2 linked regions of the Duganella zoogloeoides genome follow. The protein of the gene in region 2 interacts with the protein of the main gene of each other region in a pairwise test. Links are inferred from orthologs where the notes say so. Each region holds a gene or a part of one and is shown on either strand. Other genes may lie near its edges.

Region 1 (4,010 bases), 430 kb from region 2 along the record:
GAAGGCGGCCTGCTGTTGCTGCTGGAAGGCGAAGCTGCTGCTGCGCCTGCGCCAGCCGCTGCTGCCGCTCCTGCACCTGCCGCCGCTGCGCCAACACCTGCTGCTGCACCAGCTCCTGCACCGGCTGCCGCCGCTGCCGGCCCGGTGGACATCGCGGTACCGGACATCGGCGACTTCAAGGAAGTGGAAGTCATCGAAGTGATGGTCAAGGTGGGCGACACCATCAAGGTGGACCAGTCGCTGCTGACCGTGGAATCGGACAAGGCCAGCATGGAAATCCCATCGTCGCACGCCGGCGTGGTCAAGGAAGTTAAAGTAAAAGTCGGCGACAAGGTTGCCATGGGTACCATCGTGTTCGTGGTTGAATCGACCGGTGGTGCTCCTGCTGCCGCTGCTCCTGCTGCTGCACCAGCACCAAGCGCCGCGCCAGCTGCTGCACCAGCGCCTGCACCTGCACCTGCTGCAGCAGCTCCAGCAGCCGCTGCACCGGCTGCCTCGCAAGGCTCGGTTCAAACCGGCAAATTGGCCCACGCATCGCCATCGATCCGCAAGTTCGCACGTGAACTGGGCGTGGACCTGGGCAAGGTGCCAGGTTCGGGTCCGAAAGGCCGCATCACCCAGATCGACGTGCAGAACTACGTCAAGGGCGTCATGGCTGGTACGACCGCAGCGCCAGTCGGCGCGGCATCGTCCAACGCTGGCGGCGGCAACTTCAACGTGCTGCCATGGCCGTCGCTGGACTTTTCCAAATTCGGTCCGACCGAACTGCTGCCGCTGTCGCGCATCAAGAAGATCAGTGGCCCGAACCTGCACCGCAACTGGGTGCAGATCCCGCACGTCACGCAGTTCGACGAAGCGGACGTCACCGACCTGGAAGCATTCCGCGTCGATACCAACAACGCCAACGCCAAGAACAAGGATGCCGCCAAGCTCACCATGCTGGCATTCGTGATCAAGGCCTCGGTTGCTGCACTGAAGAAGTTCCCGTCGTTTAACTCGTCGCTCGATGCGAAGGGTGAAAACCTGATTCTCAAGCAGTACTACAACATCGGCTTCGCGGCAGACACGCCGAACGGCCTGGTGGTCCCGGTCATCAAAAACGCCGACCAGAAATCGGTCTCGCAGATCGCCCGCGAAATGACGGAACTCTCCTTGCAAGCGCGTGACGGCAAACTCAAACCGGCCGACATGCAGGGCGCGACCTTCACCATCTCGTCGCTGGGCGGCATCGGCGGCACGCACTTCACGCCGATCGTCAACGCGCCGGAAGTGGCGATCCTGGGCTTGTCCAAGGCATCGATCAAGCCGGTATGGGACGGCAAGGCCTTCCAGCCACGTCTGATGATGGGCACCTCGCTGTCGTACGACCACCGCGTGGTCGACGGCGCCATGGGCGCTCGCTTCTCCGTGTACCTGAGCGAAGTGCTCGGCGACATGCGCAAAATTCTGCTGTAAGGAGCGACTATGAGCACAGAAGTGAAAGTGCCGAATATCGGCGACTTCGCAGAAGTTGAAGTAATCGAAGTGATGGTCAAGGTCGGCGACACCATCAAGGTGGACCAGTCCCTGATCACCGTGGAATCGGACAAGGCGTCGATGGAAGTGCCATCGTCGCACGCCGGCGTGGTCAAGCAGGTCTTGGTCAAAGTGGGCGACAAGGTCAAGGAAGGCGTAGCGATGCTGGTCATCGATGCGGCTGCCGGCGATGCGCCTGCTCCTGCCGCCGCTGCTCCGGCACCGGCACCGGGTGCCGCTGCACCTGCTGCGGCGCCTGCACCTGCGGCTGCTCCGGCAGCCCCTGTGGCGGCGCCGATCGGCGGCAGCTACAGCGGCCAGGTCGATGTCGACTGCGACATGATGGTGTTGGGCGGTGGTCCTGGCGGCTACTCGGCAGCGTTCCGCGCGGCCGACCTGGGCCTGAACACCGTGATCGTCGAGCGTTACGAAACGCTGGGCGGCGTGTGCCTGAACGTCGGTTGTATTCCATCGAAGGCCCTGCTGCACGTGGCGTCGGTCATCGACGAAACCCAGCACATGAGCAAGACCGGCGTCACCTTTGCCAAGCCCACCATCGATATCGACCAGGTGCGCGCGTACAAGGAAGGCGTGATCAAGAACATGACCGGCGGTCTGGCCGGCATGGCCAAGGCGCGCAAGACGCAAATCGTCACCGGCGTGGGCCAGTTCCTGAGCGCGAACCACATCGAAGTAACAAGCGCGGACGGCACCAAGAAAGTGGTGCAGTTCAAGCAGGCGATCATCGCTGCCGGTTCGGCCGTCGTGAAGCTGCCATTCGTGCCCGAAGATCCGCGCATCGTCGATTCGACCGGTGCACTGGAACTGCGCCAGATCCCGAAACGCATGCTGGTCATCGGCGGCGGCATCATCGGCCTGGAAATGGCTACCGTGTATTCGACGTTCGGTGCGCGCATCGACGTGGTCGAAATGATGGACGGCTTGATGCAAGGCGCCGACCGCGATGCGGTCAAGGTCTGGCAGAAGTTCAACGAGAAGCGCTTCGATAACATCATGACCAAGACCAAGACGGTCGGCGTGGAAGCGCTGCCCGAAGGGATCAAGGTCACGTTCGAAGCCGCCGAAGCCGGCGCTGCTGCGCCTGCACCGCAGGTCTACGACCTGGTGCTGGTCGCCGTGGGCCGCAGCCCGAACGGCAAGAAGATCGCTGCCGACAAGGCCGGCGTGGTGGTCACCGACCGTGGCTTCATCCCGGTCGATAGCCAGATGCGCACCAACGTGCCGAACATCTTCGCCATCGGCGACCTGGTGGGCCAGCCGATGCTGGCGCACAAGGCCGTGCACGAAGGCCACGTGGCAGCGGAAGCCGCCGCCGGCCAGAAGTCGCACTTCGACGTCAAGGTAATTCCATCGGTGGCGTACACCGATCCGGAAGTGGCATGGGCCGGCATCACCGAGGACGAAGCGAAAGCCAAGGGCATCAAGGTCGAGAAGGGCCACTTCCCGTGGGCCGCTTCGGGCCGCGCCGTGGCCAACGGCCGCGCCGAGGGCTTCACCAAGCTGCTGTTCGACGCTGAAACCCACCGCATCATCGGCGGTACCATCGTGGGCACGCACGCCGGCGACATGATCGGCGAAATCGCGCTGGCCATCGAAATGGGCTGCGACGGCACCGACATCGGCAAGACCATCCACCCGCACCCGACCCTGGGCGAGTCGATCGGCATGGCGGCCGAAGTGTACGAAGGTTCGTGCACCGATCTGCCGCCACCGCGCAAGAAATAAGCAATCGTTACCGGTTGCCCGAGATGCCGTTCAGCGTGAGCTGGGCGGCATTTTTTTTCAGCCTGTCGGCGTGCGGGGCCGCCGCATTCAGGTAGGTTCCACGCTGCCGCCCACCAGGATATCGGCGCCTTCGATACGCGTCGCTATCAGGCCGGCACGCCCCGTCGCCCGGCCTTGCCGGAGCAGGATGCCGTGGCCGAGCAGTGCGGTGAGGGCGCCGGCCGCGACCCCGGTGGCGCTGTCTTCCAGCGCCGGATCGAGATGGTTGAAGTTGCGGCCTTCGTAGCTGCCGTTGTCAACCTTGCAGTACGCGTAGATGCCATTGACGCCTGCGGTTTTTCCCCAGGCGGCGATGGCCGGCAGATTGGGCGTCAGGCCATGCAGCGTGGTTGCATTCGTCACCTCGACCAGCAGCTTTGGACTGCCGACTGAGAACACGCGTGCCGGCGCCAGCGGCACCAAGCCCGGCGCGGCCAGCAGGCGCCCGATGAGGTCAGGCGCCAGGTTCGGCCGTGATACCTCCTGCCGTTGAAGACGAACCGACACCTGGTCATCGGCACCAGGAACGAGCCCGAGCCGCTGGCCATGCACGGCAGTCTTCACCATGAGATTGTGATTGCCGCCATGCTGCATGAACAGGTGCTGGCCGACAGCCAGCGTCGCGTGCAGGCATAGCGGACTGCGCGTGTGCGGATAAAAATAATCGACGCTTGCCACCACGTCCGCCTCATCGGGCGGATCGATCCAGA
Region 2 (4,446 bases):
CCGCGGGAGGCAGAAATGCTTACGCCACACGATCCCACCCACTTTGAGCGCATCTTGCGCGAACGTATCGCCACGCTGGCGCCGAAGCTTTTTTGATGACTAAATACACCGCCCGCACCGGCGTGCACTGGGTTAAACAGGGCCTGCTGCTGTTCCGCAAGCAACCCGGCGGCCTGATGGCGCTGTTCTTTTGCTGCATGTTCCTGTCGATGTTCATCATGATCATCCCGGTCGGACAACTGGCCGTATTCCTGCTCACTCCGCTATTTTCGGTGGCCATGCTCGAAGGTTGCCGGCACGCGGACGAGGGCAAGCGCGCACTGCCCAATTTGTTGCTGAGCGGCTTCCGCAAGCCTGCCCGCGGTCCGCTGCTGACGCTGGGCGCGCTCAACCTGGTGGTATTGCTGCTCGCTGCCGTCGTGGTCTACAGCATGTCGGGCGACGTGCTGGCCCGCATCGCCGAGCATCCGGACAAGGTCGATCCCGCCCTGCTGCAAACCATGGTGGTGCCGATGCTGATCGCCTCGGCCATGTACACCATCACCTGGATCCTGACCTGCTTTGCCGCGCCGCTGGTGTTCTGGCAAAAAATCACGGTGGGCAAGGCGTTGTTCTTCAGCGTGGTATCGGTGGTGCGCGCCTTCAAGCCGATGTTCATCGCGACGGCGGCGCTGCACCTGCTGTATTTCGTCAGCTCCAACATCGTCGCGATGATCTTCGGTGCGTCGCAAATGGCGATGGCGGGGATTTTCACGCTGTTGCTGCTGTTGATCGTGCTGGCGCACTGCACCCTGTATGTGGCGTACCGCGACATGTTCGACCACCCGCAGGCAGCGGCGCCGGTGGATCTGGAAAAGCACGACAGGCCGGATACGATGGCGTAAAAAAAGGGCGCAGAGTGCGCCCTTTCTTGTATCAGTTATCGCCCCAACCGCTCCAGCTTGGCAATACTCAAATCGAGCACCTTCATCCCGGCGCTGCCGAAATTGATCTGCGCGCGGGCATTGGCGCCGCTGCCTTCGATGTTGACGATCACGCCCTCGCCGAACTTGGCATGCTCGACCGATTCGCCGATGCGCCAGCCCGATGACTTTTGCTGCATTTTCTGGGCGATCGCATTGTCCGAGCCGATCAATGGCGCCTCGTCCCACGCGGTTTTCTTGTTGGCGAACCAGTGGGTTTGCGCCTTGGCCGACAGCCACTTGAGTGCATCTTCCGGCAACTCGTCGAAGAAGCGCGATTTCATGTTGTAACGGGTTTGGCCGTGCAACATGCGCGTTTGCGCGAAGCACAGGTACAGGCGCTGGCGCGCGCGCGTGATCGCCACGTACATCAGGCGCCGCTCTTCCTCCACGCCGCCCTCCTCGCGCGAACTGCTCTCGTGCGGGAACAGGCCCTCTTCCAGCCCGGTGATGAACACGTTGTTAAATTCCAGGCCTTTGGCCGAGTGCACGGTCATCATCTGCACCGCCTGCTGGCCGGCCGTGGCCTGGTTGTCGCCCGCTTCGAGCGATGCGTGCGACAGGAACGCCGACAGCGGCGACATCACGGTAGCCAGCGGCGCGTCGGCATCTAAAATTTCGACGCCATCCTCGTTGACAATGGCCGCGCCCGCCTGCGCCTGCGACTGCGGCCCCAGGTGCGCGGGGGCGCCGTGACCGTAGCCCTCTTCCGCCACGAACTGGGTGGCGGCGCTGACCATTTGCTCCAGGTTTTCGATGCGGTCGGCGCCTTCCTTCTCGGTCTGGTAGTGGGTAAGCAGGCCGCTCGCTTCCAATACCAGGCGCACCAGCTCCGGCAACGCCATCTGCTGGCTCTCGAAGCGCGCGCTTTCGATCAATTTGACGAACCCGGCCAGCGACGTGCCGCCCTTGCCGGTCATGTAAGGCACGGCCGCGTACAGCGACACGCCGTACTGGGCTGACGCGCCCTGCAAGTTCTCGATGGTGCGGGCGCCGATGCCGCGCGTGGGGAAGTTCACCACGCGCATGAAGGCCGAGTCGTTGTGCGGGTTGTCCATCAATTGCAGGTACGAGATCAGGTGCTTGACCTCGGCGCGCTGGAAGTAGCGCAGGCCGCCGTACACGTGGTACGGAATGCCGGCCGAGAACAGCGCGTGCTCGATCACGCGCGACTGCGCGTTGGACCGGTACAGCACGGCGATTTCGCTGCGCGCGGCGCCGTCGGCGATCAGGTTTTTCGTTTCCTCGATGATCCACTGCGCCTCGCCCAGGTCGGACGTGGCTTCATACACGCGCACCTGCTCGCCGTGGCCGGCGTCGGTGCGCAGGTTCTTGCCCAGGCGCTTGCTGTTGTTGGCTATGAGCACGTTGGCCGCATCGAGGATATGGCCGTGCGAGCGGTAGTTCTGCTCCAGCTTGATCAGGTTCTTGACGTGAAACTCGCGCTCGAACGCAATCATGTTGCCCACGTTGGCGCCGCGGAACGCGTAAATGCTCTGGTCGTCGTCGCCAACCGCGAACAAGGCCCCGCCGCCGCCTTCGCCATGGCCGGCCAGCAGCTTGAGCCACTTGTACTGCAAATCGTTGGTATCCTGAAACTCATCGACCAGGATGTGCTGGAAGCGCTGCTGGTAGTGCTGGCGCAGCGGCTGGTTGCGGCTCAGCAGTTCATACGTGCGCAGCAGCAGCTCGGCAAAATCGACCACGCCTTCGCGCTGGCATTGATCGTCGTACAGCTGGTAGAGCTCGACCTTCTTGCGCTCATCGGCGTTGTACGGTTCGATCTTGTCGGCACGCAGGCCCTGGTCCTTGGCGCCGTTGATGAAGTACATCACCTCTTTCGGTGGAAACTTTTCGTCATCGACATTATTGGCCTTGATCAGGCGCTTGATGGCGGACAGCTGATCTTGCGAATCGAGAATCTGGAACGTCTGCGGCAGCGCGGCGTCGCGGTAGTGCGTACGCAGCAGCCGGTTGCACAGGCCGTGGAAGGTGCCGATCCACATGCCGCGCGTGTTAATCGGCATCATGGCCGACAGGCGCGTCATCATCTCCTTGGCGGCTTTATTGGTAAAGGTCACGGCCAGGATGCCCGACGGCGACACCTGCCCGGTCTGGATCAACCAAGCGATACGGGTGGTCAGCACGCGGGTTTTGCCGGAACCGGCGCCCGCCAGGATCAGGGCGCTCTGGGCCGGCAGGGTGACGGCGGCCAGTTGTTCGTCGTTCAGGTTATGGAGAAGATTTTGCATCCCGTGATTATACCGGGATGCCTGGTCAAGCACCGCCAGCCACCGCGTCGGGCCCGGACACCGGCTGGCGCCAGGTTGGTCGCGCGTTGGCAGTCGGTGGATAGTCAGTGGCACCCAGTTGGAAGCCAGTTGGCAGTCGTTTGACAGCCGGCAGGCAGTCGGTTGGCAGTCGCATGGCGGCAAAGTGACGCCGTGCTGGCGGGTGCTGGCGCCGGTTGGGCAAGGTGGCACGCCGGGCATCACGCCCGGGGTGCCAGTCGCACCATCAGGCCGACGGCGTGGTGGCCACGGCCTTGCCGCTGCCGAGCGCTTGTTTGAATACCGCTTTCATGGCCAGTTCGGCCTCGCGCTGGGCTTGCGCACGCTGGCGCCCCAGTGCGCCCATTTCGCGGCCTATCACGCCCATCGGCTTGCTCAGTTCGGCCATGCGGCGGCCCATGTCCTGGCCCACTTTGGCCGACTGCGCCACCAGGCGGAGTTGCTGGGCGTCCATCTCGCGCGCCAGTGGCGCCAGCTGCGCCTGCAACTGCGCGCGCCGGGCGTCGAGCGCGGCCCGCTTGTCGGTGTCCGAGGCGGGCAAGGCCGCGCGCTCCAGCGCCACCTGTGCCAGGCTTTGGGCAATGATGGCCTGTTGGGCGGCGGCGCGGCCGATCTCGTGGCCACGCTGCTCGACCTCGCGCAGCCCGCCATTGGCCTCCAGGTTCAGGCGCATTTTCTCGGCGGCCGCTTCCATCACCTTGCCTTGCGCCTGCATCTTGTCGCCGTGAACCTTCATTTGCGCGTCGAGTTTCTGCACCGGCACCCAGGCGGCAATCGCTTGCGCCACCAGCGCCGGGTCTTCGATCACGTAGCTCTTGTCGCGCTCGGCAAACCAGATGAATTCGCCCTTGATGGTCTTGCGCAGGTCAGCCACCTTGAGCATGTCGTCGGTGTTGCCGGCGATCAGCATGCGGCTACGGTCGAGCGGCACCAGCGCATACGCGCTGTCGCGCTTGCCTCTGAGCATGGTCATCCCCTCGATACTGACTTGGGATTGCATGGCATGGTCAGCCATCGGCGCTGCCGGGGCTGCTGGGGCCGCTGGAGCTGCTGGTGCTGCCGGCGCAGCGGGGGCTGCGGGGGCAGCGGGGGCTGCGGGGGCAGCGAGCGCGACCAGTTCCGGAACAGCTTTCGGCGCGGCAGGGACTGGCGGCAGTGCGGGCATGGCCGGCGCGGCCGGGGCCACTGCGGCT

The links.
Region 1: the proteins of SR858_RS02585 (region 2) and lpdA interact in binary tests that used the Escherichia coli proteins (3 or more experiments, as listed by UniProt). The link is inferred for Duganella zoogloeoides from one-to-one orthologs.

What each region holds. Positions count from the first base shown.
Region 1 is NZ_CP140152.1:1,002,238-1,006,247, forward strand. Bases 873-3,862 are described here. They hold lpdA (dihydrolipoyl dehydrogenase), read left to right. Parts: upstream 873-1,464; coding sequence 1,465-3,261; downstream 3,262-3,862. Other genes in these bases: aceF (dihydrolipoyllysine-residue acetyltransferase), read left to right, coding at 873-1,455; SR858_RS04365 (PhzF family phenazine biosynthesis protein), read right to left, coding at 3,349-3,862. Also shown: more of aceF, read left to right, coding at 1-872; more of SR858_RS04365, read right to left, coding at 3,863-4,010. UniProt on the Escherichia coli protein: Lipoamide dehydrogenase is a component of the glycine cleavage system as well as of the alpha-ketoacid dehydrogenase complexes.
Region 2 is NZ_CP140152.1:572,756-577,201, reverse strand. Bases 568-3,529 are described here. They hold SR858_RS02585 (UvrD-helicase domain-containing protein), read right to left. Parts: upstream 3,215-3,529; coding sequence 920-3,214; downstream 568-919. Other genes in these bases: SR858_RS02580 (M56 family metallopeptidase), read right to left, coding at 3,480-3,529; SR858_RS02590 (BPSS1780 family membrane protein), read left to right, coding at 568-884. In the rest of the region: SR858_RS02595 (homoserine kinase), read left to right, coding at 1-96; more of SR858_RS02590, read left to right, coding at 96-567; more of SR858_RS02580, read right to left, coding at 3,530-4,446. UniProt on the Escherichia coli protein: A helicase with DNA-dependent ATPase activity. Unwinds DNA duplexes with 3'-5' polarity. Translocates on single-stranded DNA with 3'-5' polarity. Initiates unwinding more efficiently from a nicked substrate than double-stranded DNA.